DNA from 3 places in the Verrucosispora sp. WMMA2121 genome. Region 1 is predicted to be linked to each of the others. Evidence: riboswitches for the same ligand, from Rfam matches in the RefSeq annotation. Region 1 holds a riboswitch; each other region holds the start of a gene.
The links. Region 1 has a riboswitch for FMN ahead of ribD (bifunctional diaminohydroxyphosphoribosylaminopyrimidine deaminase/5-amino-6-(5-phosphoribosylamino)uracil reductase RibD). Riboswitches for the same ligand answer to the same signal wherever they lie in the genome.

Region 1 (9,531 bases):
GGCCGGCAAGCGGGCCATGCCGGCGACCGACTGGGCGCGCGGTGCCCGGGTCGGTGCCGGGGAGGAGTTCGCGTGAGGGAGACCGCCGCCCGCCGCAGCGGAGAGCGTCGGGGGCGGCCGCTGGTCGACCGGCCACGGTACGCGGCGTACGAGGCGGTCGCGGCGGTGCACCGCGACGACGCGTACGCCAATCTGGTGCTGCCGGCGATCCTGACCGACGCGGGACTTGTCGGCCGGGACGCCGCCTTCGCCACCGAACTGACCTACGGCACCCTGCGCCACCTCGGCACGCTCGACGCGATCCTGACCGATGCGGCCGGGCGGGACGTGCAGCGGATCGACCCGCCGGTCCGTGACGCGCTGCGCATCGGCGCGTACCAGCTGCTGCACACCCGGGTGCCGGCGCACGCGGCGGTCTCCTCCACCGTCGACCTGGTCCGGGCCGTCGGCCAGGGCGCAACCGGTTTCGCCAACGCGGTGCTGCGCGAGGTCGCCACCCACGACCTCGACGCGTGGGTGACAAGACTGGCGCCGGCGGTCGAGAGCGACCCGATCGGTCACCTCGCGCTGGCCTACAGCCATCCACAATGGATCGTGCGGGCGTTCAGCGAGGCGCTCGGCGGTGACCTCGGCGAGACCACCCGCCTGCTGATCGAGGACAACGAGCGCCCGCCGGTGCACCTGGCTGCCCGACCCGGCCTGGCCGACCCGGTCGACCTCGCCGACGAGGTGGGCGGCGCGCCCGGTGCCTTCTCGCCGTACGCGGTCTACCTCGCCGGTGGCGCCCCGGGCGAGCTGGCGGCGGTGGCCGACGGCCGGGCCCACGTCCAGGACGAGGGTTCCCAACTGGTCGCGAACGCGCTCGCGCTGGCACCGGTGGACGGGCCGGACGGCCGGTGGCTCGACCTGTGCGCCGGTCCGGGCGGCAAGTCGGGTCTGCTCGGTGCCCTGGCGGCGCAGCGCGACGCGCGGCTGACCGCCGTGGAGGTGGCCGAGCACCGGGCCCGGCTGGTCGCCGGTGCCACCCGAGGGCTGCCGGTGACCGTGCTGAACACCGACGGCCGGCTGGTGGGCACCGAGCCGAAACTGCCGGAGGAACACTTCGACCGGGTGCTCGTCGACGCGCCGTGCACCGGGCTGGGCTCGCTGCGCCGCCGCCCCGAGTCGCGCTGGCGGCGGCAGCCGTCCGACCTGTCCGCCCTGACCCGGTTGCAGCGCGAGTTGCTCGCCGCCGGGTTGCGGGCGGCCCGGCCGGGTGGGGTGGTGGCCTACGTGACCTGTTCACCGCACACGGTGGAGACGCACGTGACGGTGACCGAGGCGGCCCGCCGCAGCGGAGTGCCGGTCGACTTCGTTGACGCCCGCACGGTGCTGCCGGCCGGAATGCCGGGCCTGGGCGACGGGCCGACGGTGCAGTTGTGGCCGCACCGGCACGGCACCGACGCGATGTTCCTCGCCCTGCTCCGCCGCACCTGATGCGGCCCCGGTACCGCCCGGGATCCGTTCGTGGCGTGCCTGGTCGGCTGACCGGCACCGTCGTGTTTCCTGGCGTGCTGCGGACCTCGCCGCCGGGATCCGCTTGTGGCGTGCTGCGGACCGGCCGCCCGGACCCGCCCCGGCGCGGCGGTCGGGGGAAGAGCCGCAGCGACCGGGGCGGGTGGCTATTCGGCGGACCGGACGGGTACCCAGTCCGTGAACCGTCGGTGCAGATCCGGGAGCTGTTCACCGGGCGCTAGCCCGGCAAGCTGCTCGGCGGCCTCTTCGCGCAACTCCACCAGGTGCACCATGAGCGCCGGCTTGTCCTCCCGGTAGGTGGCGAGCAGATTCAGCTTCGCCGGCGAGCAGGGCCAGGCGATCCCGCAGGCCCGGCACCGCCACGTCGGGCGGGACGGGACGTGCTCCTCGATCCGGCCGTTCATCCGGTCGCGCTCGCGGCGGCGCAGCGGGGCCGGGAGCGACGCTCGGCGTACGGGACGGGCGGGACGTTGACCGGCCGCATCCCCGCCGGTCGCAGAAACAGCGCTCGTCGCTGCGTCGCGTCCCCGTGCCGGTCGAGCTGGTAGACGTCGACCCAGGCCCACCCGTCGTACGTCGTGCGGTCCAGGTGCCGGATCACCCGGACCAGGATCGGTGTGTGGAACTGCGGGGATGCTGCCCGGGTCAGCAGGTACACGCCGGGGCGGACCCGGGTATGTCGCCCTCCCGCCGGGTCACCAGCCACGCGCCGGCTCTCGCAGGGACATGGGACTTCTCCTCCGTAGTGGTTGGAGAGGGCCGCCCCGGTCTGCTCGCCCAGGGGCGACCCCCGGCGACCCGGCGAGCGGGATTGCCGTCCCAGGCCCGCGCGCGCCGCCCATCAAGACAATTGCCCACCGAATGTGGACGACTACAGGGCGTAGGCATAGGTTCTATAGACGTCAAGGACGTCATGCGGGAGGCGGGCATGAATCAGGCGCTGCGAGCAGCCATGGTGGACGCGGGCGAGACCGCCGAGAGTCTCGCCGAACAGGTCGGCGTGGATCCCAAGACGGTTTCGCGGTGGGTCGCCCCGGGACGGGTGCCGCATCCCCGGCACCGCGCGGCGGCGGCTGCGGCGCTGGGGCGCGACATCGAGGACATCTGGCCGGACGTCTTGAAGCGGCGCGAGCCGGCCTGGCTGCGCCCCTGGGTGGAGACCGAACTCCAGGCGACCGCGTTACGGTCCTTCCAGGTGGCGGTCATCCCGGGGCTGTTGCAGACGCCCGAGTACGCCTCGGCGGTGCTCAGCAGCGGGCTGCTCGCCCCCGACGAGGTGGCCGGCTACGTCGAGACCCGGATGCGCCGGCAGGCGTCGGTCCTGGAACGGCGCAAACCGCCGCTCTTCGTCGCGGTCATCGACGAGTTCGCCCTCCGCCGCGGCGCCCCGGACATCATGCACCCGCAACTGGACCACCTGGTCAACCTGGCGCGGCGGCCCAACATCCTGCTGCACGTGCTGCCGCTGGACGCCGGCCTGCACCCGGGGCAGGCGGGGCCGTTCGTCATCGCGACGACCGAGGACGGCGACGTCGCGTACCTGGACGACCAGGCCGCCGGCCGGCTGACCGACGACACCGCCGCGCTCTGGTCCATTTGGGATACGCTGCGCTCGGTGGCGCTGCCGCGCCGCCAGACCATCGACTTCCTTGAGGCACGATCATGGCTGACCTGACCGGCGCCGTGTGGCGCACCAGCACCCGCAGCAGCTCGAACGGCGGCGACTGCGTCGAGGTCGCCGACAACCTTCCCGGCGTCGTCGGTGTCCGCGACTCGAAGGACCGGACCGGTCCGGCCCTGGCCTTCGCACCGGCGGCCTGGCAGGCGTTTGTCGCCCGACTCGCCGAGCAGCCCTGACCCGACCCGTCCACAGGCGCCCGTCCCCACCGGGGGGCGGGCGCTCCACCGTGACCAAACCGAGCCGCAAGACCCACCACCGCCCGGTCACCTCCCACATTCCGAAATCCCAACGATCCGCCAAGACCTTGGACAGTTTCCGTTAGCGCCTAACGGAAACTTTCCAAGATTGCGCGCGGCACCCGCCGCGGTGACGGCATCGGCGTGCGGGGCGGGCTGCTGTGCGGGGTGAGGGGTGGGGGTGTTGTGCCGTGGGTGGGCTGTCGGTGGGGACGAGGGGCTGAGGCTGTGTCAGGGTCGCGGCTCTGCCGCCACGGCCGAGGGCCGGGGCCCGAGGGGTGTGGCCGGGGGGCTCAGGTGATCGGGAGGGCGCGGGTGCCGGCGCCCTTCACCGAGCGGGTCAGGGTGCGGTCGCTCATCCAGAGGAAACACTTCACCGACCGGTTGCCGCTGCGCCACTCGCCCTCGGCGGGGTGGTAGAAGATGGTGCCGACCCGGAACTGGAGGTTGCCGTCGTCCGGCACCTTCGCATAGCGGGCGATGGCGCCGCGGCAACCACGATGGGCGCGCGCCGGGTTCTCCAGGAACTCCGACCAAGTGCTCTCCGGCGCCTGCCACAGACCGACGAACTCGGCCCGGTGCCGCGCGGTGCACTCGACGGCGACCATCTCGATCACCTCGTCGCCCTCGGTGCGGGCATTGAAGCAGCCGTGCCGCAGCGGTGACGCCTTGTCCAACACGCCGGTCAGGCTGGCTGTGCGCCGAACCGGCACCGGGGTGTCGAGCCCGCGTAGCTCGTGGACGTCGCAGCGGAACCAGCGGGCGCCGCCGGCCCATGCCGGCGGCGAGGGCAGGACGACGGTGAGTCCGATCCGGGCAGCGCGCCAGTCGCCGCCCATGATCCGACGGACCTGCCGGTCGCACTCGCCGAACGCGACGCGCATCCCCTCGCTGCCGACCTCCGGTGGCCGATTCCCGGTCACGTCGGTGAGGGTACCGACGTGCAGGGTCTCGGCCTGGTGCGGCTCGGCGCAGTCCACCGGGGCGTACGCGCTGAGGTAACCGACCTCCTGCGGTCGCCGGTGGCAGGTGCCGGAGTCGGGAGTGAAGGACGCGGGCACCGCCATCGACGCCCAGTCGTCGACCAGGTCACCGTCGGTGCCGGCCGGTCTGGTGCAGCCGGTCGCCGCCAACGCCACCACGGCACCCAGTGCGACTCCGGTCAACCATCGCCGCATCCCCGCCGACCTCCCGCTGCCGCCCGTCGAAGCGGCAGCATACGGTACCGGGATCGGACGGTGCCGGGGACGTTCGCGCGCCGTGCTCACGTCACGGGCAGTCCCCGCGGGCCGACGCCGCGCATCGAGCCGGTGAGCTTGCGGTCGTCGCTCCACAGGATGCACCGCACCCCCCGGTCGCCCTCCTCCCACTCCCGCTGCGAGGGCGGGTAGAAGATGGAACCGGCGCGGTAGGGCAGGTCGGCGTTGTTGGGCACGTCCGCGAAGGCGGCGATCAGCTCCATGCACCGTTTGTGGGCCCGGCCGGCCGAGGCGACGAACTGTTCCCAGCTCATGTCCTGCTCGACGTAGACACCGACGAACTCCGCGCCGTGCGGCTCGGTGCACAGCACCGGTGCCATGTAGTTCAGGCTGTCGCCGATCAGTTTCGGGTCGAAGCAGCGATGCACCAGCGGTGAGTCGCCGATCAGCGCGCCACGCAGGCTGCCGGTGCGGTTGACCGGCCGGGTGTTGTCGATGCTGTCGGTCTCGCTCAGGTCGCACCGGAACCAGCGGGCGCCGCCGTTCCAGGCCGGCACCGACGGCAGGGCGATGTTGAGCGTCAACCGGGCGGTGTGCCAGTCACCGCCGAGCACCAGCCGGGCCCGCTGATCGCACTCCGCCCGGGCGGTACGCAGCGCCGCCGACCCCGGCTCCGGACGCTCGCCCTCGGCGTCGTCGTCGGTGAACGTACCGACGTGGATGGTCTCGGCGAGGTGGTTGCGGGCGCAGTCCACGGTCTCGTACGTGCTCGCCTGCACGACCGAGGTGATCCGGGGCAGGCAGGCGTCGGTGGCCGGGACGAACATCGTGGGTGCCCGCAGTGTCTGCCAGTCGTCGGTGAGGTCGCCGTCGGTTCCGCCCGGCCGCACGCAGCCGCCGAGCACCATCGCAGCCACACTGGCCAGCGCCAGTGCCGCGAGCCACCGTCGCATCGTCCGCCCTTTCCGGGAGCTGCCGCCCGGCTGCCGGCTCCCGCGCCCACCGGCCTGCACGATACCGTCACCGTCCCCGATGGAGTGTTGCCGCGAATGGGTCGTCTGGCCAGTGGAAGCCGAGCTTCATTCCGTTTCACCGGTTCGAAGGGGGTCATTCTGCACCATTGGTCACCTCCGGGTCACCAGGCGTCCCGGTTGCTGGCACGCTGCCGTGGCCGCTGGCCACGTTCGTACACTGGCTCCGTGACCGTACCGCCGCCGATCGTCGCGCCCAGCATCCTCGCCGCCGATTTCTCCCGTCTCGCCGAAGAGGTGCGTGCCGTCGAGGACGCCGCGGACTGGCTGCATGTCGACGTCATGGACAACCACTTCGTGCCGAACCTGACCATCGGGCTGCCCGTGGTGCAGAGCCTGCGGGCCGCCACCAAGCTGCCCTTCGACGTACACCTGATGATCACCGACCCGCGGCGTTGGGCGCCTGGCTACGCCGACGCCGGGGCGTACAACGTCACCTTCCACGCCGAGGCCTGCGACGACCCGGTGGCGTTGGCCCGCGACCTGCGGGCGGCGGGCGCCAAGGCGGGGCTGGCGATCGACCGGGACACCCCGATCGAGCCGTACCTCGACCTGCTGCCGAGCTTCGACACGCTGCTGGTCATGACCATCAAGGCCGGGTTCGGCGGGCAGCGGTTCCTCCCGCAGTTGCTGGACAAGGTCCGCGCCGCGCGCCGGCACGTCGACGCCGGCCACCTGGAGCTGCGCATCGAGGTCGACGGCGGGATCGCCGCCGACACCATCGAACAGGCGGCCGAGGCAGGTGCCGACGCCTTCGTGGCCGGCACCGCCGTCTACGGCGCCGACGACCCGGCCGAGGCGGTACGCCGGCTGCGCGGGCTGGCCGAGCGCGCGGCGACCCGGGCCTGACGTGGAGACCTCCGACGATCGCAAGGACGTGATCCTCGTCGTCGACGACGACGAGGACATCGCCCGCTTCGTCGAGTTCAACCTGCGTCTGCAGGGCTTCGACGTGATCCTCGCCGCCGACGGCCAGGAGGCACTGGAGCTGATCGAACGCCAGCGGCCGGACCTGGCCGTGGTCGACCTGATGATGCCCCGGGTGGACGGGCTGGAACTGACCCGACGTCTGCGCGCCGACCCGATGACCGCCGCCCTGCCGGTGATCATGTTGACGGCTAAGGGAATGACCCAGGACAAGGTTCACGGGCTCAACGCCGGCGCCGACGACTACCTGGTCAAGCCCTTCGACAACGCCGAGTTGGTCGCCCGGGTCAGCTCCACGCTGCGGCGCAACAAGGAGTTCCGGGAGGTCTCCCCGCTGACCGGCCTGCCGGGCAACAGCCGGATCCGCCGGGAGATCGCTGACCGGGTCCGTGGCGGCGCGGACTACGCCGTCGGCTACATCGACATCGACCGGTTCAAGAGCGTCAACGACCGGTACGGGTTCGTCCGGGGCGACGGCTTCATCTCCGCGCTGGCCCGCAGCCTGCACCGGGCGGTGGTCGCGGTGGCCCTGCCGCCGGCCTTCCTCGGCCACGTCGGCGGCGACGATTTCGTCTTCGTGTGCACGCCCGAGCAGGTGCGGCCGCTCACCCTGCGGGTGTCGGCGGACTTCGAGAAGGCTGCGGACGCCCTCTACGATCCCACCGACCGGGAACGCGGTTACGTGGAGTTGAAGGACCGGCGCGGCAACATCCGCCGGGCGGCGCTGGTCACCCTCTCCATCGGGGTCGCGATCTCCGACACCGACAAGCGCATCACCGATCCGCTGGAGGCGATGACGGTCGCCTCCGAGATGAAGACCGTGGCCAAGAGCCAACCCGGCTCGTACGTGGCGGTGGACCGTCGTCGCGGTGTCGCCGACCCCGGTCACCGTCATGTGAAGTAGCTCGCCCGGGTGCCCCGACGCCCCGGCGGGCGTGTAAGACTTTGCTCAGTACCCACCACGCGCTGGCGGGACTCGGTGTAATTCCGAACCGGCGGTGATCCACGGTCCGACCGTGGTAAGCCCGCGACCCGGGAGCGGTTCGTCCGCCCGGTGGACCTGGTGAGAATCCGGGGCCGACGGTTGGGGGCGGCTCGTCCGCGCCCAGACAGTCCGGATGGGAGACAGCGCGCGGGACGGAAGGGGGCCGTGTGGCTCGCCGGGCTCCGGCGTGCGCGCGTCCCGACCGGGGCGGCTGTGCCGTACCCGGACTCCGCCTGCCCGTGGCCACCTGGCCGAACTCCCCGCCCGCGCGTACGAGCGAGAGGGCAACGGCAGGCGATGGCGAGCGTCTCCGTGGACGAGGCGATGCGTCGGGCGATCGAACTCGCGGCGCGCGGGCTCGGCACCACAAGTCCCAATCCCGTCGTCGGCTGCGTGCTGCTCGACGCCGACGGTGAGGTGGTCGGCGAGGGCTTCCACGCGTACGCCGGGGGACCGCACGCGGAGATCGTCGCGCTGGCCCAGGCCGGCAAGCGGGCCAAGGGTGGCACGGCGGTGGTCACCCTGGAACCCTGCGACCACGTCGGCCGCACCAGCCCCTGTAGCACCGCGCTGGTCCAGGCGGGGGTGGCCCGGGTCGTCATCGCGGTGCCGGATCCCAACCCGGTCGCCACCGGCGGCGCGGCCACGTTGCAGTCCGCCGGCATCCGGGTCGACGTCGGCGTCCGCGAGGCCGAGGCGGAGGCCGGCAACGTGGCCTGGCTGACCGCCATGCGCCGAGGCTGGCCGTACGTGATCTGGAAGTACGCGGCGACCCTCGACGGTCGTTCCGCGGCGGCCGACGGCACCAGCATGTGGATCACCTCCGAGGCTGCCCGGATGGACGTGCACGCGCTGCGCGCCACCGTCGACGCGGTGGTCGTCGGCGTCGGCACGGTCCTCGCCGACGATCCCCGGCTCACCGTGCGCAACCTGCGCGACGGCAGTCTGGCCATCCGGCAGCCGCTGCGCGTGGTGGTCGACTCGGCCGGGCGTACCCCGGACGACGCCCGGGTCCGCGACGGCGCCGCCCGCACCTGGGTGGCCACCGCCGCCGAGGTGGGCACCGGCCCGGACGGCGGGGTGGACCTGCCGGCGCTGCTCGCCGCCCTGCACACCCGGGGGATACGGGCGGTGCTGCTGGAGGGCGGCCCCCGGCTCGCCGGGGCGTTCCTCGCCGCTGGCCTGGTCGACCGGGTGGTCGGCTACCTCGCACCCCGGCTGCTCGGCGCCGGGCCAGCCGCGCTCGTCGACGCGGGTGTGAGCACCATCGCCGAGGCGATCGACCTGGAACTCACCGACGTTACGCAGGTCGGTCCCGACCTGCGGATCACCGCGCTGCCCCGGAAGAGGGAGGGCTAGGCATGTTCACCGGCATCGTCGAGGAACTGGGCGAGGTCGTCGGGATGACCCCGACGGCGGAGGACTCGACCCTGGTAGCGGTCCGTGGCCCACTGGTCACCTCCGACGCACGGCACGGCGACTCGATCGCGGTCAACGGCGTCTGCCTGACCGTCGTCGAGGTCGACGGCGGGGTGTTCACCGCCGACGTGATGGGCGAGACGCTGCGCCGCTCGGCGCTGGGCGCGCTGGGTACCGGCGACCGGGTCAACCTGGAGCGGGCCGCCGCGCTGGGCGGCCGCCTCGGCGGTCACCTGGTGCAGGGGCACGTGGACGGCGTGGGCGAGGTGCTCTCCCGCGAGCCGGCGGCGCGCTGGGAGACGGTCCGGTTCCGGTTGCCCGCCGCGCTGTCCCGCTACGTGGTGGAGAAGGGCTCGATCACCGTCGACGGGGTTTCGCTGACCGTCGCCGAGGTGGGCGACGACTGGTTCACCGTCGGCCTGATCCCCACCACCCTGTCGGCGACCACCCTCGGCAGCCGGTCCGTCGGTGATCCGGTCAACCTGGAGGTGGACGTGCTGGGCAAGTACGTCGAGCGGCTGCTGGGCGCTCGCGCGGC
Region 2 (9,531 bases), on a different contig from region 1:
GGGTCGTCTGGCCAGTGGAAGCCGAGCTTCATTCCGTTTCACCGGTTCGAAGGGGGTCATTCTGCACCATTGGTCACCTCCGGGTCACCAGGCGTCCCGGTTGCTGGCACGCTGCCGTGGCCGCTGGCCACGTTCGTACACTGGCTCCGTGACCGTACCGCCGCCGATCGTCGCGCCCAGCATCCTCGCCGCCGATTTCTCCCGTCTCGCCGAAGAGGTGCGTGCCGTCGAGGACGCCGCGGACTGGCTGCATGTCGACGTCATGGACAACCACTTCGTGCCGAACCTGACCATCGGGCTGCCCGTGGTGCAGAGCCTGCGGGCCGCCACCAAGCTGCCCTTCGACGTACACCTGATGATCACCGACCCGCGGCGTTGGGCGCCTGGCTACGCCGACGCCGGGGCGTACAACGTCACCTTCCACGCCGAGGCCTGCGACGACCCGGTGGCGTTGGCCCGCGACCTGCGGGCGGCGGGCGCCAAGGCGGGGCTGGCGATCGACCGGGACACCCCGATCGAGCCGTACCTCGACCTGCTGCCGAGCTTCGACACGCTGCTGGTCATGACCATCAAGGCCGGGTTCGGCGGGCAGCGGTTCCTCCCGCAGTTGCTGGACAAGGTCCGCGCCGCGCGCCGGCACGTCGACGCCGGCCACCTGGAGCTGCGCATCGAGGTCGACGGCGGGATCGCCGCCGACACCATCGAACAGGCGGCCGAGGCAGGTGCCGACGCCTTCGTGGCCGGCACCGCCGTCTACGGCGCCGACGACCCGGCCGAGGCGGTACGCCGGCTGCGCGGGCTGGCCGAGCGCGCGGCGACCCGGGCCTGACGTGGAGACCTCCGACGATCGCAAGGACGTGATCCTCGTCGTCGACGACGACGAGGACATCGCCCGCTTCGTCGAGTTCAACCTGCGTCTGCAGGGCTTCGACGTGATCCTCGCCGCCGACGGCCAGGAGGCACTGGAGCTGATCGAACGCCAGCGGCCGGACCTGGCCGTGGTCGACCTGATGATGCCCCGGGTGGACGGGCTGGAACTGACCCGACGTCTGCGCGCCGACCCGATGACCGCCGCCCTGCCGGTGATCATGTTGACGGCTAAGGGAATGACCCAGGACAAGGTTCACGGGCTCAACGCCGGCGCCGACGACTACCTGGTCAAGCCCTTCGACAACGCCGAGTTGGTCGCCCGGGTCAGCTCCACGCTGCGGCGCAACAAGGAGTTCCGGGAGGTCTCCCCGCTGACCGGCCTGCCGGGCAACAGCCGGATCCGCCGGGAGATCGCTGACCGGGTCCGTGGCGGCGCGGACTACGCCGTCGGCTACATCGACATCGACCGGTTCAAGAGCGTCAACGACCGGTACGGGTTCGTCCGGGGCGACGGCTTCATCTCCGCGCTGGCCCGCAGCCTGCACCGGGCGGTGGTCGCGGTGGCCCTGCCGCCGGCCTTCCTCGGCCACGTCGGCGGCGACGATTTCGTCTTCGTGTGCACGCCCGAGCAGGTGCGGCCGCTCACCCTGCGGGTGTCGGCGGACTTCGAGAAGGCTGCGGACGCCCTCTACGATCCCACCGACCGGGAACGCGGTTACGTGGAGTTGAAGGACCGGCGCGGCAACATCCGCCGGGCGGCGCTGGTCACCCTCTCCATCGGGGTCGCGATCTCCGACACCGACAAGCGCATCACCGATCCGCTGGAGGCGATGACGGTCGCCTCCGAGATGAAGACCGTGGCCAAGAGCCAACCCGGCTCGTACGTGGCGGTGGACCGTCGTCGCGGTGTCGCCGACCCCGGTCACCGTCATGTGAAGTAGCTCGCCCGGGTGCCCCGACGCCCCGGCGGGCGTGTAAGACTTTGCTCAGTACCCACCACGCGCTGGCGGGACTCGGTGTAATTCCGAACCGGCGGTGATCCACGGTCCGACCGTGGTAAGCCCGCGACCCGGGAGCGGTTCGTCCGCCCGGTGGACCTGGTGAGAATCCGGGGCCGACGGTTGGGGGCGGCTCGTCCGCGCCCAGACAGTCCGGATGGGAGACAGCGCGCGGGACGGAAGGGGGCCGTGTGGCTCGCCGGGCTCCGGCGTGCGCGCGTCCCGACCGGGGCGGCTGTGCCGTACCCGGACTCCGCCTGCCCGTGGCCACCTGGCCGAACTCCCCGCCCGCGCGTACGAGCGAGAGGGCAACGGCAGGCGATGGCGAGCGTCTCCGTGGACGAGGCGATGCGTCGGGCGATCGAACTCGCGGCGCGCGGGCTCGGCACCACAAGTCCCAATCCCGTCGTCGGCTGCGTGCTGCTCGACGCCGACGGTGAGGTGGTCGGCGAGGGCTTCCACGCGTACGCCGGGGGACCGCACGCGGAGATCGTCGCGCTGGCCCAGGCCGGCAAGCGGGCCAAGGGTGGCACGGCGGTGGTCACCCTGGAACCCTGCGACCACGTCGGCCGCACCAGCCCCTGTAGCACCGCGCTGGTCCAGGCGGGGGTGGCCCGGGTCGTCATCGCGGTGCCGGATCCCAACCCGGTCGCCACCGGCGGCGCGGCCACGTTGCAGTCCGCCGGCATCCGGGTCGACGTCGGCGTCCGCGAGGCCGAGGCGGAGGCCGGCAACGTGGCCTGGCTGACCGCCATGCGCCGAGGCTGGCCGTACGTGATCTGGAAGTACGCGGCGACCCTCGACGGTCGTTCCGCGGCGGCCGACGGCACCAGCATGTGGATCACCTCCGAGGCTGCCCGGATGGACGTGCACGCGCTGCGCGCCACCGTCGACGCGGTGGTCGTCGGCGTCGGCACGGTCCTCGCCGACGATCCCCGGCTCACCGTGCGCAACCTGCGCGACGGCAGTCTGGCCATCCGGCAGCCGCTGCGCGTGGTGGTCGACTCGGCCGGGCGTACCCCGGACGACGCCCGGGTCCGCGACGGCGCCGCCCGCACCTGGGTGGCCACCGCCGCCGAGGTGGGCACCGGCCCGGACGGCGGGGTGGACCTGCCGGCGCTGCTCGCCGCCCTGCACACCCGGGGGATACGGGCGGTGCTGCTGGAGGGCGGCCCCCGGCTCGCCGGGGCGTTCCTCGCCGCTGGCCTGGTCGACCGGGTGGTCGGCTACCTCGCACCCCGGCTGCTCGGCGCCGGGCCAGCCGCGCTCGTCGACGCGGGTGTGAGCACCATCGCCGAGGCGATCGACCTGGAACTCACCGACGTTACGCAGGTCGGTCCCGACCTGCGGATCACCGCGCTGCCCCGGAAGAGGGAGGGCTAGGCATGTTCACCGGCATCGTCGAGGAACTGGGCGAGGTCGTCGGGATGACCCCGACGGCGGAGGACTCGACCCTGGTAGCGGTCCGTGGCCCACTGGTCACCTCCGACGCACGGCACGGCGACTCGATCGCGGTCAACGGCGTCTGCCTGACCGTCGTCGAGGTCGACGGCGGGGTGTTCACCGCCGACGTGATGGGCGAGACGCTGCGCCGCTCGGCGCTGGGCGCGCTGGGTACCGGCGACCGGGTCAACCTGGAGCGGGCCGCCGCGCTGGGCGGCCGCCTCGGCGGTCACCTGGTGCAGGGGCACGTGGACGGCGTGGGCGAGGTGCTCTCCCGCGAGCCGGCGGCGCGCTGGGAGACGGTCCGGTTCCGGTTGCCCGCCGCGCTGTCCCGCTACGTGGTGGAGAAGGGCTCGATCACCGTCGACGGGGTTTCGCTGACCGTCGCCGAGGTGGGCGACGACTGGTTCACCGTCGGCCTGATCCCCACCACCCTGTCGGCGACCACCCTCGGCAGCCGGTCCGTCGGTGATCCGGTCAACCTGGAGGTGGACGTGCTGGGCAAGTACGTCGAGCGGCTGCTGGGCGCTCGCGCGGCCGACGGGGCGGAGGTGCCGGCATGACCTTCGCCGACATCGAGCAGGCCCTGGCCGAGATCGCCGCCGGCCGCCCGGTCGTGGTGGTCGACGACGCCGACCGGGAGAACGAGGGCGACCTGATCTTCGCGGCCGAGCTGGCCACCCCGGAACTGCTGGCCTTCACGGTGCGGCACACCTCGGGCTTCATCTGCGTACCGCTCACCGAGAGCGAGTGCGACCGGCTCGACCTGCCGCCCATGCACCACACCAACCAGGACCGGCGGCAGACCGCGTACACGGTGACCGTCGACGCGCGGGAGGGGGTGACCACCGGCATCTCGGCGGCCGACCGGGCGCACACCATCCGGCTGCTCGCCGACCCGGCCACCGGATCGACGGACCTGGCCCGTCCCGGGCACGTGGTGCCGCTGCGGGCCCGTCCGGGTGGGGTGCTGCGCCGTCCCGGGCACACCGAGGCGGCCGTCGACCTGACCCGGCTGGCCGGGCTGCGCCCGGCCGGGGTGCTCTGCGAACTGGTCAACGACGACGGCACCATGATGCGGCTGCCGGACCTGGAGAAGTTCTGCGCCGAGCACTCGCTGACCCTGGTCACCATCGCGGATCTGATCGCCTACCGGCGGCGTACCGAGAAGCAGGTCGAGCTGGTCGCCGACGCCCGGATGCCCACCGAGCACGGAGTGTTCCGGGCGCTGGGCTACCGCAGCGAGTACGACTCGGCCGAGCACGTGGCGTTGGTGATGGGCGACCTCGGCGACGGCCGCGACGTGCTGGTCCGGGTGCACTCGGAGTGCCTGACCGGTGACGTCTTCTCGTCGGTGCGCTGTGACTGCGGCCCGCAGCTCAACGCCGCCCTGGACCGGGTGGCTCGCGAGGGACGGGGCGTGGTGCTCTACGTGCGGGGCCACGAGGGGCGCGGCATCGGGCTGCTGCACAAGCTCCAGGCGTACCAGTTGCAGGACCAGGGCCGGGACACGGTGGACGCGAACCTCGACCTGGGGCTGCCGGCCGACGCGCGCGACTACGGCACCGGCGCGCAGATCCTCTACGACCTCGGGGTGCGCTCGATGCGACTGCTGACCAACAACCCGGCCAAGCGGGCGGGGCTGGAGGGCTACGGCCTGACCATCACCGGCCGCGAGGGGCTGCCGGTGCGCCCGCACCCGGAGAACGTACGGTACCTGCGGACCAAGCGGGACCGGATGGGGCACCTGCTGGACCAGCTGGACGAGGCCGCCGAAGCGCCGATGGGGCGTACGGTGCCGGGCACAGAGATCGGAGCGTAGGCGAGATGGCGGGTTTCGGGGAGCCGGGTTCGGCTCCGGTCGACGCGGCCGGGATGACCGTCGGTGTGGTCGCCGCAAAATGGCACGGTGACCTGACCGACCACATGCTCGACCGGGCGGTGGCCGCCGCGCAGGCGTGCGGCGCCCGGGCGGTGGTGGCCCGGGTGGCCGGCTCGGTGGAACTACCGGTGGTGGCGCAGGCGCTGGCGCGGCGCTGCGACGTGGTGGTCGCCCTCGGCGTGGTGGTGCGCGGTGCCACCGCCCACTTCGACTACGTCTGCCGGTCGGTCACCGACGGGCTGACCCGGGTCGCCCTGGACGAGGGCAAGCCGGTCGCCCACGGCGTGCTGACCGTGGACACCATCGAGCAGGCCCGCGACCGCGCCGGCCTGCCCGACTCCGCCGAGGACAAGGGCTGGTCGTCGACGGTGGCCGCCCTCGACGCCGCCCTGGCCATCCGCCAGGTCGCCACCTCCGCCAATCAGCGCGTCGGCTTCACCTCCTGACCCCCACCCCCTGCCCGGTTGATCAAGAAGTTCGCGTCAAGAAACCGTGCTCGGGCGACGAAAACTTCTTGATCAACACTTGAGGTGGAGGGCGGGGGAGGGCCGAGTCAGGTGAGGTCGGGGGCCTTGGCGGCCTGGGTGAGCCACTGTTGTTCGAGTTGTTCGAGGACGCCCTCGGCGGCGAGTTGCCCGACCGCCGCGCTGACGCAGCCGGCCAGCGGCGAGTCCTTTGCCAGCAGCAGTCCGAACGCCTCCGGGCTGCCCACCTGGGGCAGTTGTCCGACGACCACCGCGTCGTCGATCTCCCCGCCGGTGAGGTCGAACGCGGTGGGCAGGTCCACCACCAGGCCGTCGATCCGCCCGCCGCGCAGCGCCTTCGTGGCCTCGTCGTCGGACTTGTAGGTCCTCGGTTCGGATTTCGGCCGGACCAGATCGGTGATGGCCTGGTAGCCGGCCGTGCCGGTCCGGGCGCCGAGCCGGGCGTCCCGCAGCTCGGTCAGCGCCCTCCGGTCGGCGATCTTGGAGGACTCCAGCGCGACCACCGCCTGCCGGACCAGGTAGTACGGCGCGGAGAAGTCGACCGCCTGCCGGTGCTCATCGGTCATCGGGTACCTGTCGATGCCGAAGTCGAAGGTCTTCGGCCCGGCGGCGACGGCGGCGTCGGACGGCACCCGGGTCCAGGTGACGTCGTCGCGGGCGTAGCCGAGCTGCTCCGCCACCGCGTAGGCGACGGCGGACTCGAAACCCTTGCCGTTGGCCGGCTGGTCGTCGACGAACCACGGCGCCTCGGCCGGCTCGCCGGTGGCGACGGTGAGGGTGCCCGGCGACTGGGTGGGCAGGCTGTCCTTGGCGCACGCCATCGACACGGTCGGCATGGGCGCGGGCTGGGCCTGCGGCGTGCAGGCGCTGGCCGCGAGCAGGACGGCCGCCGCGGAGGCGAAGGCGAGGGTACGCGGGGTGGTGACCATGGCGGACAGCGTACGACCAACATAGGCGAGGATCGAAGGGTTGTCCCACCGCTCCGCCAGGTGCGCCGGTCCCGTCCACCGGTCACCACCGACCCGGTGCTCGGGGCGACCCTCGGCGACTGCGAGAATCCGTCTCCGTGAAGACGTTCGAGGAGTTGTTCGCGGAGTTGCAGGCCAAGGCCGCGGCCGGCACCCCCGGCTCGGGCACGGTCGCCGCACTGGAGAAGGGCGTGCACTTCATCGGCAAGAAGGTCGTCGAGGAGGCCGCCGAGTCGTGGATGGCCGCCGAGCACGAGGGGCCCGAGCGCACCGCGGAGGAGATCTCCCAGCTGCTCTACCAGGTCCAGGTGCTGATGCTCGCCAGTGGTCTGGACCTGAAGGACGTCTACCGACATCTGTGAGTGCCCCCGCCGTCGACCAGAGACCCGATCGAAGGAGCACTCCCGTCATGCTGCGTGTCGCCGTACCCAACAAGGGCGCGCTGGCCGATTCGGCCGCCCAGATGCTGCGTGAGGCGGGCTACCGCCAGCGCACCGACACCAAGGACCTGGTCTGCCGTGACCAGGCGAACGACATCGAATTCTTCTACCTGCGCCCGAAGGACATCGCGACCTACGTCGGCTCCGGTGACCTGGACGTCGGCATCACCGGCCGGGACCTGCTCATCGACTCCGGTGCGCCGGCCGAGGAGGTGGTCGACCTGAACTTCGGGCGGGCCACCTTCCGGTTCGCCGCCCGTCCGGACGACGTCGACGACGTACGGGAGCTGGGCGGGCACCGGATCGCCACCGCGTACCCGGGGCTGGTCGAGCGGCACCTCGCCGAGCTGGGCGTCAAGGCCGACGTCATCCGGCTCGACGGTGCGGTGGAGAACGCCATCCGGCTGGGTGTCGCCGACGTGGTCGCCGACGTGGTCGAGACCGGAGCCACGCTGCGTCAGGCCGGTCTGGTGGTCTTCGGTGAGCCCCTGCTGAAGTCCTCGGCGGTGCTGGTCCGCCGCACCGGCGCGGCGGCGCACCCGCAGGCCGAGCAGCTGATGCGCCGGCTGCACGGGGTGCTGGTGGCCCGCCGCTACGTGATGCTCGCCTACGACGTGCCGGCCGGGCTGCTGGACCGGGCCAGCTCGCTCACCCCGGGTATCGAGTCGCCGACGGTCTCCCCGTTGCACCGGGAGGGCTGGGTGGCGGTGCAGGCGATGGTGCTCCGCGACGACGTGCACCGGATCATGGACGAACTCTACGAACTGGGCGCCCGCGCGATCCTGGTCACCAACATCCACGCCTGCCGGCTGTGACCGGTGGGTGGGCCGGTACGTCGCTGTGTGGCGGCGGCCGCCCGGGTACGACCGGATGGCAGACTGGTGGGGTGAGTGACACCGACGTGGTCCGGGTGCGGCCCCGGCGAATCCGGCTGGTCTGCTGGGTGTCGGCCATCCTGCTGGTCGTGGTCTTCGCCCTGGTCGCCACCACCCTCACCGGCCCCACCGGTAACGGGTACGGCACCTTCCAGCGCGGCGACCAGTTGGCCATGATCGGGCTCGGGATCATGTTCGCCCTGGGCACCCTGCTGTTCACCCGACCCCGGGTCGAGGCGGACGTGCGGGGGGTGCGGGTCCGCAACATCATCGGCTCGTACGAGCTGCCCTGGGAGGTCGTCCGCGGCGTCCGGTTCGACCGTGGGGCACCCTGGGCGGCGCTGGAGCTCTACGACGACGACCTGCTGCCGGTGGTCGCCCTCCAGGCCGCCGACAAGCAGCTCGCCGTCGACGGGGTACGCGCCCTGCGCCGCCTGCACCAGGCGCACCTGACCGCGCTCGCTGAGCGGGCAGCGGGCCGGCGCCCGGTTTGAGGAGCCGCTGGCCGAGGGTGTAGTGTTGTCGAGTCGACCAGGCTGTCCTAACCGTTAGGACGGCCGTGAAAGCGGAGCGCCTGCTCCCACCCGAGTCGCCGCCTGTGGCGTCCGGGTCCGGTCACCGGTTCCGGGCACGTCCCGGCGCCGGATGCGCGATCCTGTGATCGTGCCGACCGGTCGAGCGGGCCCTGGCATACGCCGGGGCCTTCTACTTTCCGGGCCGGCTCCCACCGGGAGCCGCCGGGTCGGCCACGCATGAAGATCCGACTCGAGGAGGCCCCATCAGCGTCGAACCACGCGTGAACGAGCAGATCCGGGCACGTGAGGTCCGACTGGTCGGCCCCGAGGGTGAGCAGGTGGGCATCGTCCCGCTGGAGCGCGCCCTTCAGCTGGCCGCGGACGTCGATCTGGACCTGGTCGAGGTTGCGCCGATGGCGCGCCCGCCGGTGTGCAAGCTCATGGACTTCGGCAAGTTCAAGTACGAGAGCGCACTGAAGGCGCGCGAAGCGCGGCGTAACCAGCAGCAGACCGTCATCAAGGAGATGAAGCTCCGGCCGAAGATCGATCCGCACGACTACGAGACCAAGAAGGGTCACGTGGTGCGGTTCCTGAAGGCCGGTGACAAGGTCAAGGTGACGATCATGTTCCGCGGTCGCGAGCAGAGCCGCCCGGAGCTGGGCTACCGGCTCCTGCGCCGGCTCGAGTCCGAGATCACGGAACTGGGATACGTGGAGTCCGCTCCGAAGCAGGACGGCCGAAACATGATCATGGTTCTCGCTCCGCACCGGGCCGTTAAGGCCTCCGCGGTCGCCGCCACGGCGTCCCGCGGTGGACCCCGGGAGCGGACCGCGGAGGAGCCCGCCACCGCCGCGGCCGCCGAACCTGCGGTGACCAGTGAGAGCGCAGCAGCCGGTGAGACCGGCACGACCGCTGACACCAGCGGTCAGTAACAGGGGAGAAGACGTTCCACATGCCGAAGATGAAGAGCCACACGGGGATGGGCAAGCGGGTCCGCGTGACCGGCAAGGGCAAGATCACGAAGCAGCAGGCCGGTCTGCGTCACAACCTCGAGA
Region 3 (9,531 bases), on a different contig from region 1:
TCGGTGTGCCCGGGACGGCGCAGCACCCCACCCGGACGGGCCCGCAGCGGCACCACGTGCCCGGGACGGGCCAGGTCCGTCGATCCGGTGGCCGGGTCGGCGAGCAGCCGGATGGTGTGCGCCCGGTCGGCCGCCGAGATGCCGGTGGTCACCCCCTCCCGCGCGTCGACGGTCACCGTGTACGCGGTCTGCCGCCGGTCCTGGTTGGTGTGGTGCATGGGCGGCAGGTCGAGCCGGTCGCACTCGCTCTCGGTGAGCGGTACGCAGATGAAGCCCGAGGTGTGCCGCACCGTGAAGGCCAGCAGTTCCGGGGTGGCCAGCTCGGCCGCGAAGATCAGGTCGCCCTCGTTCTCCCGGTCGGCGTCGTCGACCACCACGACCGGGCGGCCGGCGGCGATCTCGGCCAGGGCCTGCTCGATGTCGGCGAAGGTCATGCCGGCACCTCCGCCCCGTCGGCCGCGCGAGCGCCCAGCAGCCGCTCGACGTACTTGCCCAGCACGTCCACCTCCAGGTTGACCGGATCACCGACGGACCGGCTGCCGAGGGTGGTCGCCGACAGGGTGGTGGGGATCAGGCCGACGGTGAACCAGTCGTCGCCCACCTCGGCGACGGTCAGCGAAACCCCGTCGACGGTGATCGAGCCCTTCTCCACCACGTAGCGGGACAGCGCGGCGGGCAACCGGAACCGGACCGTCTCCCAGCGCGCCGCCGGCTCGCGGGAGAGCACCTCGCCCACGCCGTCCACGTGCCCCTGCACCAGGTGACCGCCGAGGCGGCCGCCCAGCGCGGCGGCCCGCTCCAGGTTGACCCGGTCGCCGGTACCCAGCGCGCCCAGCGCCGAGCGGCGCAGCGTCTCGCCCATCACGTCGGCGGTGAACACCCCGCCGTCGACCTCGACGACGGTCAGGCAGACGCCGTTGACCGCGATCGAGTCGCCGTGCCGTGCGTCGGAGGTGACCAGTGGGCCACGGACCGCTACCAGGGTCGAGTCCTCCGCCGTCGGGGTCATCCCGACGACCTCGCCCAGTTCCTCGACGATGCCGGTGAACATGCCTAGCCCTCCCTCTTCCGGGGCAGCGCGGTGATCCGCAGGTCGGGACCGACCTGCGTAACGTCGGTGAGTTCCAGGTCGATCGCCTCGGCGATGGTGCTCACACCCGCGTCGACGAGCGCGGCTGGCCCGGCGCCGAGCAGCCGGGGTGCGAGGTAGCCGACCACCCGGTCGACCAGGCCAGCGGCGAGGAACGCCCCGGCGAGCCGGGGGCCGCCCTCCAGCAGCACCGCCCGTATCCCCCGGGTGTGCAGGGCGGCGAGCAGCGCCGGCAGGTCCACCCCGCCGTCCGGGCCGGTGCCCACCTCGGCGGCGGTGGCCACCCAGGTGCGGGCGGCGCCGTCGCGGACCCGGGCGTCGTCCGGGGTACGCCCGGCCGAGTCGACCACCACGCGCAGCGGCTGCCGGATGGCCAGACTGCCGTCGCGCAGGTTGCGCACGGTGAGCCGGGGATCGTCGGCGAGGACCGTGCCGACGCCGACGACCACCGCGTCGACGGTGGCGCGCAGCGCGTGCACGTCCATCCGGGCAGCCTCGGAGGTGATCCACATGCTGGTGCCGTCGGCCGCCGCGGAACGACCGTCGAGGGTCGCCGCGTACTTCCAGATCACGTACGGCCAGCCTCGGCGCATGGCGGTCAGCCAGGCCACGTTGCCGGCCTCCGCCTCGGCCTCGCGGACGCCGACGTCGACCCGGATGCCGGCGGACTGCAACGTGGCCGCGCCGCCGGTGGCGACCGGGTTGGGATCCGGCACCGCGATGACGACCCGGGCCACCCCCGCCTGGACCAGCGCGGTGCTACAGGGGCTGGTGCGGCCGACGTGGTCGCAGGGTTCCAGGGTGACCACCGCCGTGCCACCCTTGGCCCGCTTGCCGGCCTGGGCCAGCGCGACGATCTCCGCGTGCGGTCCCCCGGCGTACGCGTGGAAGCCCTCGCCGACCACCTCACCGTCGGCGTCGAGCAGCACGCAGCCGACGACGGGATTGGGACTTGTGGTGCCGAGCCCGCGCGCCGCGAGTTCGATCGCCCGACGCATCGCCTCGTCCACGGAGACGCTCGCCATCGCCTGCCGTTGCCCTCTCGCTCGTACGCGCGGGCGGGGAGTTCGGCCAGGTGGCCACGGGCAGGCGGAGTCCGGGTACGGCACAGCCGCCCCGGTCGGGACGCGCGCACGCCGGAGCCCGGCGAGCCACACGGCCCCCTTCCGTCCCGCGCGCTGTCTCCCATCCGGACTGTCTGGGCGCGGACGAGCCGCCCCCAACCGTCGGCCCCGGATTCTCACCAGGTCCACCGGGCGGACGAACCGCTCCCGGGTCGCGGGCTTACCACGGTCGGACCGTGGATCACCGCCGGTTCGGAATTACACCGAGTCCCGCCAGCGCGTGGTGGGTACTGAGCAAAGTCTTACACGCCCGCCGGGGCGTCGGGGCACCCGGGCGAGCTACTTCACATGACGGTGACCGGGGTCGGCGACACCGCGACGACGGTCCACCGCCACGTACGAGCCGGGTTGGCTCTTGGCCACGGTCTTCATCTCGGAGGCGACCGTCATCGCCTCCAGCGGATCGGTGATGCGCTTGTCGGTGTCGGAGATCGCGACCCCGATGGAGAGGGTGACCAGCGCCGCCCGGCGGATGTTGCCGCGCCGGTCCTTCAACTCCACGTAACCGCGTTCCCGGTCGGTGGGATCGTAGAGGGCGTCCGCAGCCTTCTCGAAGTCCGCCGACACCCGCAGGGTGAGCGGCCGCACCTGCTCGGGCGTGCACACGAAGACGAAATCGTCGCCGCCGACGTGGCCGAGGAAGGCCGGCGGCAGGGCCACCGCGACCACCGCCCGGTGCAGGCTGCGGGCCAGCGCGGAGATGAAGCCGTCGCCCCGGACGAACCCGTACCGGTCGTTGACGCTCTTGAACCGGTCGATGTCGATGTAGCCGACGGCGTAGTCCGCGCCGCCACGGACCCGGTCAGCGATCTCCCGGCGGATCCGGCTGTTGCCCGGCAGGCCGGTCAGCGGGGAGACCTCCCGGAACTCCTTGTTGCGCCGCAGCGTGGAGCTGACCCGGGCGACCAACTCGGCGTTGTCGAAGGGCTTGACCAGGTAGTCGTCGGCGCCGGCGTTGAGCCCGTGAACCTTGTCCTGGGTCATTCCCTTAGCCGTCAACATGATCACCGGCAGGGCGGCGGTCATCGGGTCGGCGCGCAGACGTCGGGTCAGTTCCAGCCCGTCCACCCGGGGCATCATCAGGTCGACCACGGCCAGGTCCGGCCGCTGGCGTTCGATCAGCTCCAGTGCCTCCTGGCCGTCGGCGGCGAGGATCACGTCGAAGCCCTGCAGACGCAGGTTGAACTCGACGAAGCGGGCGATGTCCTCGTCGTCGTCGACGACGAGGATCACGTCCTTGCGATCGTCGGAGGTCTCCACGTCAGGCCCGGGTCGCCGCGCGCTCGGCCAGCCCGCGCAGCCGGCGTACCGCCTCGGCCGGGTCGTCGGCGCCGTAGACGGCGGTGCCGGCCACGAAGGCGTCGGCACCTGCCTCGGCCGCCTGTTCGATGGTGTCGGCGGCGATCCCGCCGTCGACCTCGATGCGCAGCTCCAGGTGGCCGGCGTCGACGTGCCGGCGCGCGGCGCGGACCTTGTCCAGCAACTGCGGGAGGAACCGCTGCCCGCCGAACCCGGCCTTGATGGTCATGACCAGCAGCGTGTCGAAGCTCGGCAGCAGGTCGAGGTACGGCTCGATCGGGGTGTCCCGGTCGATCGCCAGCCCCGCCTTGGCGCCCGCCGCCCGCAGGTCGCGGGCCAACGCCACCGGGTCGTCGCAGGCCTCGGCGTGGAAGGTGACGTTGTACGCCCCGGCGTCGGCGTAGCCAGGCGCCCAACGCCGCGGGTCGGTGATCATCAGGTGTACGTCGAAGGGCAGCTTGGTGGCGGCCCGCAGGCTCTGCACCACGGGCAGCCCGATGGTCAGGTTCGGCACGAAGTGGTTGTCCATGACGTCGACATGCAGCCAGTCCGCGGCGTCCTCGACGGCACGCACCTCTTCGGCGAGACGGGAGAAATCGGCGGCGAGGATGCTGGGCGCGACGATCGGCGGCGGTACGGTCACGGAGCCAGTGTACGAACGTGGCCAGCGGCCACGGCAGCGTGCCAGCAACCGGGACGCCTGGTGACCCGGAGGTGACCAATGGTGCAGAATGACCCCCTTCGAACCGGTGAAACGGAATGAAGCTCGGCTTCCACTGGCCAGACGACCCATTCGCGGCAACACTCCATCGGGGACGGTGACGGTATCGTGCAGGCCGGTGGGCGCGGGAGCCGGCAGCCGGGCGGCAGCTCCCGGAAAGGGCGGACGATGCGACGGTGGCTCGCGGCACTGGCGCTGGCCAGTGTGGCTGCGATGGTGCTCGGCGGCTGCGTGCGGCCGGGCGGAACCGACGGCGACCTCACCGACGACTGGCAGACACTGCGGGCACCCACGATGTTCGTCCCGGCCACCGACGCCTGCCTGCCCCGGATCACCTCGGTCGTGCAGGCGAGCACGTACGAGACCGTGGACTGCGCCCGCAACCACCTCGCCGAGACCATCCACGTCGGTACGTTCACCGACGACGACGCCGAGGGCGAGCGTCCGGAGCCGGGGTCGGCGGCGCTGCGTACCGCCCGGGCGGAGTGCGATCAGCGGGCCCGGCTGGTGCTCGGCGGTGACTGGCACACCGCCCGGTTGACGCTCAACATCGCCCTGCCGTCGGTGCCGGCCTGGAACGGCGGCGCCCGCTGGTTCCGGTGCGACCTGAGCGAGACCGACAGCATCGACAACACCCGGCCGGTCAACCGCACCGGCAGCCTGCGTGGCGCGCTGATCGGCGACTCACCGCTGGTGCATCGCTGCTTCGACCCGAAACTGATCGGCGACAGCCTGAACTACATGGCACCGGTGCTGTGCACCGAGCCGCACGGCGCGGAGTTCGTCGGTGTCTACGTCGAGCAGGACATGAGCTGGGAACAGTTCGTCGCCTCGGCCGGCCGGGCCCACAAACGGTGCATGGAGCTGATCGCCGCCTTCGCGGACGTGCCCAACAACGCCGACCTGCCCTACCGCGCCGGTTCCATCTTCTACCCGCCCTCGCAGCGGGAGTGGGAGGAGGGCGACCGGGGGGTGCGGTGCATCCTGTGGAGCGACGACCGCAAGCTCACCGGCTCGATGCGCGGCGTCGGCCCGCGGGGACTGCCCGTGACGTGAGCACGGCGCGCGAACGTCCCCGGCACCGTCCGATCCCGGTACCGTATGCTGCCGCTTCGACGGGCGGCAGCGGGAGGTCGGCGGGGATGCGGCGATGGTTGACCGGAGTCGCACTGGGTGCCGTGGTGGCGTTGGCGGCGACCGGCTGCACCAGACCGGCCGGCACCGACGGTGACCTGGTCGACGACTGGGCGTCGATGGCGGTGCCCGCGTCCTTCACTCCCGACTCCGGCACCTGCCACCGGCGACCGCAGGAGGTCGGTTACCTCAGCGCGTACGCCCCGGTGGACTGCGCCGAGCCGCACCAGGCCGAGACCCTGCACGTCGGTACCCTCACCGACGTGACCGGGAATCGGCCACCGGAGGTCGGCAGCGAGGGGATGCGCGTCGCGTTCGGCGAGTGCGACCGGCAGGTCCGTCGGATCATGGGCGGCGACTGGCGCGCTGCCCGGATCGGACTCACCGTCGTCCTGCCCTCGCCGCCGGCATGGGCCGGCGGCGCCCGCTGGTTCCGCTGCGACGTCCACGAGCTACGCGGGCTCGACACCCCGGTGCCGGTTCGGCGCACAGCCAGCCTGACCGGCGTGTTGGACAAGGCGTCACCGCTGCGGCACGGCTGCTTCAATGCCCGCACCGAGGGCGACGAGGTGATCGAGATGGTCGCCGTCGAGTGCACCGCGCGGCACCGGGCCGAGTTCGTCGGTCTGTGGCAGGCGCCGGAGAGCACTTGGTCGGAGTTCCTGGAGAACCCGGCGCGCGCCCATCGTGGTTGCCGCGGCGCCATCGCCCGCTATGCGAAGGTGCCGGACGACGGCAACCTCCAGTTCCGGGTCGGCACCATCTTCTACCACCCCGCCGAGGGCGAGTGGCGCAGCGGCAACCGGTCGGTGAAGTGTTTCCTCTGGATGAGCGACCGCACCCTGACCCGCTCGGTGAAGGGCGCCGGCACCCGCGCCCTCCCGATCACCTGAGCCCCCCGGCCACACCCCTCGGGCCCCGGCCCTCGGCCGTGGCGGCAGAGCCGCGACCCTGACACAGCCTCAGCCCCTCGTCCCCACCGACAGCCCACCCACGGCACAACACCCCCACCCCTCACCCCGCACAGCAGCCCGCCCCGCACGCCGATGCCGTCACCGCGGCGGGTGCCGCGCGCAATCTTGGAAAGTTTCCGTTAGGCGCTAACGGAAACTGTCCAAGGTCTTGGCGGATCGTTGGGATTTCGGAATGTGGGAGGTGACCGGGCGGTGGTGGGTCTTGCGGCTCGGTTTGGTCACGGTGGAGCGCCCGCCCCCCGGTGGGGACGGGCGCCTGTGGACGGGTCGGGTCAGGGCTGCTCGGCGAGTCGGGCGACAAACGCCTGCCAGGCCGCCGGTGCGAAGGCCAGGGCCGGACCGGTCCGGTCCTTCGAGTCGCGGACACCGACGACGCCGGGAAGGTTGTCGGCGACCTCGACGCAGTCGCCGCCGTTCGAGCTGCTGCGGGTGCTGGTGCGCCACACGGCGCCGGTCAGGTCAGCCATGATCGTGCCTCAAGGAAGTCGATGGTCTGGCGGCGCGGCAGCGCCACCGAGCGCAGCGTATCCCAAATGGACCAGAGCGCGGCGGTGTCGTCGGTCAGCCGGCCGGCGGCCTGGTCGTCCAGGTACGCGACGTCGCCGTCCTCGGTCGTCGCGATGACGAACGGCCCCGCCTGCCCCGGGTGCAGGCCGGCGTCCAGCGGCAGCACGTGCAGCAGGATGTTGGGCCGCCGCGCCAGGTTGACCAGGTGGTCCAGTTGCGGGTGCATGATGTCCGGGGCGCCGCGGCGGAGGGCGAACTCGTCGATGACCGCGACGAAGAGCGGCGGTTTGCGCCGTTCCAGGACCGACGCCTGCCGGCGCATCCGGGTCTCGACGTAGCCGGCCACCTCGTCGGGGGCGAGCAGCCCGCTGCTGAGCACCGCCGAGGCGTACTCGGGCGTCTGCAACAGCCCCGGGATGACCGCCACCTGGAAGGACCGTAACGCGGTCGCCTGGAGTTCGGTCTCCACCCAGGGGCGCAGCCAGGCCGGCTCGCGCCGCTTCAAGACGTCCGGCCAGATGTCCTCGATGTCGCGCCCCAGCGCCGCAGCCGCCGCCGCGCGGTGCCGGGGATGCGGCACCCGTCCCGGGGCGACCCACCGCGAAACCGTCTTGGGATCCACGCCGACCTGTTCGGCGAGACTCTCGGCGGTCTCGCCCGCGTCCACCATGGCTGCTCGCAGCGCCTGATTCATGCCCGCCTCCCGCATGACGTCCTTGACGTCTATAGAACCTATGCCTACGCCCTGTAGTCGTCCACATTCGGTGGGCAATTGTCTTGATGGGCGGCGCGCGCGGGCCTGGGACGGCAATCCCGCTCGCCGGGTCGCCGGGGGTCGCCCCTGGGCGAGCAGACCGGGGCGGCCCTCTCCAACCACTACGGAGGAGAAGTCCCATGTCCCTGCGAGAGCCGGCGCGTGGCTGGTGACCCGGCGGGAGGGCGACATACCCGGGTCCGCCCCGGCGTGTACCTGCTGACCCGGGCAGCATCCCCGCAGTTCCACACACCGATCCTGGTCCGGGTGATCCGGCACCTGGACCGCACGACGTACGACGGGTGGGCCTGGGTCGACGTCTACCAGCTCGACCGGCACGGGGACGCGACGCAGCGACGAGCGCTGTTTCTGCGACCGGCGGGGATGCGGCCGGTCAACGTCCCGCCCGTCCCGTACGCCGAGCGTCGCTCCCGGCCCCGCTGCGCCGCCGCGAGCGCGACCGGATGAACGGCCGGATCGAGGAGCACGTCCCGTCCCGCCCGACGTGGCGGTGCCGGGCCTGCGGGATCGCCTGGCCCTGCTCGCCGGCGAAGCTGAATCTGCTCGCCACCTACCGGGAGGACAAGCCGGCGCTCATGGTGCACCTGGTGGAGTTGCGCGAAGAGGCCGCCGAGCAGCTTGCCGGGCTAGCGCCCGGTGAACAGCTCCCGGATCTGCACCGACGGTTCACGGACTGGGTACCCGTCCGGTCCGCCGAATAGCCACCCGCCCCGGTCGCTGCGGCTCTTCCCCCGACCGCCGCGCCGGGGCGGGTCCGGGCGGCCGGTCCGCAGCACGCCACAAGCGGATCCCGGCGGCGAGGTCCGCAGCACGCCAGGAAACACGACGGTGCCGGTCAGCCGACCAGGCACGCCACGAACGGATCCCGGGCGGTACCGGGGCCGCATCAGGTGCGGCGGAGCAGGGCGAGGAACATCGCGTCGGTGCCGTGCCGGTGCGGCCACAACTGCACCGTCGGCCCGTCGCCCAGGCCCGGCATTCCGGCCGGCAGCACCGTGCGGGCGTCAACGAAGTCGACCGGCACTCCGCTGCGGCGGGCCGCCTCGGTCACCGTCACGTGCGTCTCCACCGTGTGCGGTGAACAGGTCACGTAGGCCACCACCCCACCCGGCCGGGCCGCCCGCAACCCGGCGGCGAGCAACTCGCGCTGCAACCGGGTCAGGGCGGACAGGTCGGACGGCTGCCGCCGCCAGCGCGACTCGGGGCGGCGGCGCAGCGAGCCCAGCCCGGTGCACGGCGCGTCGACGAGCACCCGGTCGAAGTGTTCCTCCGGCAGTTTCGGCTCGGTGCCCACCAGCCGGCCGTCGGTGTTCAGCACGGTCACCGGCAGCCCTCGGGTGGCACCGGCGACCAGCCGGGCCCGGTGCTCGGCCACCTCCACGGCGGTCAGCCGCGCGTCGCGCTGCGCCGCCAGGGCACCGAGCAGACCCGACTTGCCGCCCGGACCGGCGCACAGGTCGAGCCACCGGCCGTCCGGCCCGTCCACCGGTGCCAGCGCGAGCGCGTTCGCGACCAGTTGGGAACCCTCGTCCTGGACGTGGGCCCGGCCGTCGGCCACCGCCGCCAGCTCGCCCGGGGCGCCACCGGCGAGGTAGACCGCGTACGGCGAGAAGGCACCGGGCGCGCCGCCCACCTCGTCGGCGAGGTCGACCGGGTCGGCCAGGCCGGGTCGGGCAGCCAGGTGCACCGGCGGGCGCTCGTTGTCCTCGATCAGCAGGCGGGTGGTCTCGCCGAGGTCACCGCCGAGCGCCTCGCTGAACGCCCGCACGATCCATTGTGGATGGCTGTAGGCCAGCGCGAGGTGACCGATCGGGTCGCTCTCGACCGCCGGCGCCAGTCTTGTCACCCACGCGTCGAGGTCGTGGGTGGCGACCTCGCGCAGCACCGCGTTGGCGAAACCGGTTGCG

Region 2: another riboswitch for FMN. It lies ahead of ribD (bifunctional diaminohydroxyphosphoribosylaminopyrimidine deaminase/5-amino-6-(5-phosphoribosylamino)uracil reductase RibD); the one in region 1 lies ahead of ribD (bifunctional diaminohydroxyphosphoribosylaminopyrimidine deaminase/5-amino-6-(5-phosphoribosylamino)uracil reductase RibD).
Region 3: another riboswitch for FMN. It lies ahead of ribD (bifunctional diaminohydroxyphosphoribosylaminopyrimidine deaminase/5-amino-6-(5-phosphoribosylamino)uracil reductase RibD); the one in region 1 lies ahead of ribD (bifunctional diaminohydroxyphosphoribosylaminopyrimidine deaminase/5-amino-6-(5-phosphoribosylamino)uracil reductase RibD).

What each region holds. Positions count from the first base shown of each region.
Region 1 covers NZ_JAPZBH010000006.1:22,541-32,071, reverse strand. The annotation lists gene fmt (methionyl-tRNA formyltransferase) at 1-76, shown strand, start outside; gene O7605_RS09095 (RsmB/NOP family class I SAM-dependent RNA methyltransferase) at 31-1,476, shown strand; gene O7605_RS09090 (flavin reductase) at 1,662-1,919, opposite strand; gene O7605_RS09085 (hypothetical protein) at 1,916-2,173, opposite strand; gene O7605_RS09080 (DUF5753 domain-containing protein) at 2,444-3,190, shown strand; gene O7605_RS09075 (DUF397 domain-containing protein) at 3,178-3,372, shown strand; gene O7605_RS09070 (septum formation family protein) at 3,726-4,610, opposite strand; gene O7605_RS09065 (septum formation family protein) at 4,697-5,584, opposite strand; gene rpe (ribulose-phosphate 3-epimerase) at 5,831-6,511, shown strand; gene O7605_RS09055 (response regulator) at 6,513-7,493, shown strand; FMN riboswitch at 7,551-7,723, shown strand; gene ribD (bifunctional diaminohydroxyphosphoribosylaminopyrimidine deaminase/5-amino-6-(5-phosphoribosylamino)uracil reductase RibD) at 7,872-8,933, shown strand; gene O7605_RS09045 (riboflavin synthase) at 8,936-9,531, shown strand, end outside.
Region 2 covers NZ_JAPZBH010000005.1:64,080-73,610, reverse strand. The annotation lists gene rpe (ribulose-phosphate 3-epimerase) at 149-829, shown strand; gene O7605_RS08915 (response regulator) at 831-1,811, shown strand; FMN riboswitch at 1,869-2,041, shown strand; gene ribD (bifunctional diaminohydroxyphosphoribosylaminopyrimidine deaminase/5-amino-6-(5-phosphoribosylamino)uracil reductase RibD) at 2,190-3,251, shown strand; gene O7605_RS08905 (riboflavin synthase) at 3,254-3,874, shown strand; gene O7605_RS08900 (bifunctional 3,4-dihydroxy-2-butanone-4-phosphate synthase/GTP cyclohydrolase II) at 3,871-5,133, shown strand; gene ribH (6,7-dimethyl-8-ribityllumazine synthase) at 5,139-5,639, shown strand; gene O7605_RS08890 (ABC transporter substrate-binding protein) at 5,747-6,607, opposite strand; gene O7605_RS08885 (phosphoribosyl-ATP diphosphatase) at 6,745-7,008, shown strand; gene hisG (ATP phosphoribosyltransferase) at 7,056-7,901, shown strand; gene O7605_RS08875 (PH domain-containing protein) at 7,973-8,455, shown strand; gene infC (translation initiation factor IF-3) at 8,758-9,408, shown strand; gene rpmI (50S ribosomal protein L35) at 9,429-9,531, shown strand, end outside.
Region 3 covers NZ_JAPZBH010000001.1:3,490-13,020, reverse strand. The annotation lists gene O7605_RS00080 (bifunctional 3,4-dihydroxy-2-butanone-4-phosphate synthase/GTP cyclohydrolase II) at 1-434, opposite strand, end outside; gene O7605_RS00075 (riboflavin synthase) at 431-1,051, opposite strand; gene ribD (bifunctional diaminohydroxyphosphoribosylaminopyrimidine deaminase/5-amino-6-(5-phosphoribosylamino)uracil reductase RibD) at 1,054-2,115, opposite strand; FMN riboswitch at 2,264-2,436, opposite strand; gene O7605_RS00065 (response regulator) at 2,494-3,474, opposite strand; gene rpe (ribulose-phosphate 3-epimerase) at 3,476-4,156, opposite strand; gene O7605_RS00055 (septum formation family protein) at 4,403-5,290, shown strand; gene O7605_RS00050 (septum formation family protein) at 5,377-6,261, shown strand; gene O7605_RS00045 (DUF397 domain-containing protein) at 6,615-6,809, opposite strand; gene O7605_RS00040 (DUF5753 domain-containing protein) at 6,797-7,543, opposite strand; gene O7605_RS00035 (hypothetical protein) at 7,814-8,071, shown strand; gene O7605_RS00030 (flavin reductase) at 8,068-8,325, shown strand; gene O7605_RS00025 (RsmB/NOP family class I SAM-dependent RNA methyltransferase) at 8,511-9,531, opposite strand, start outside.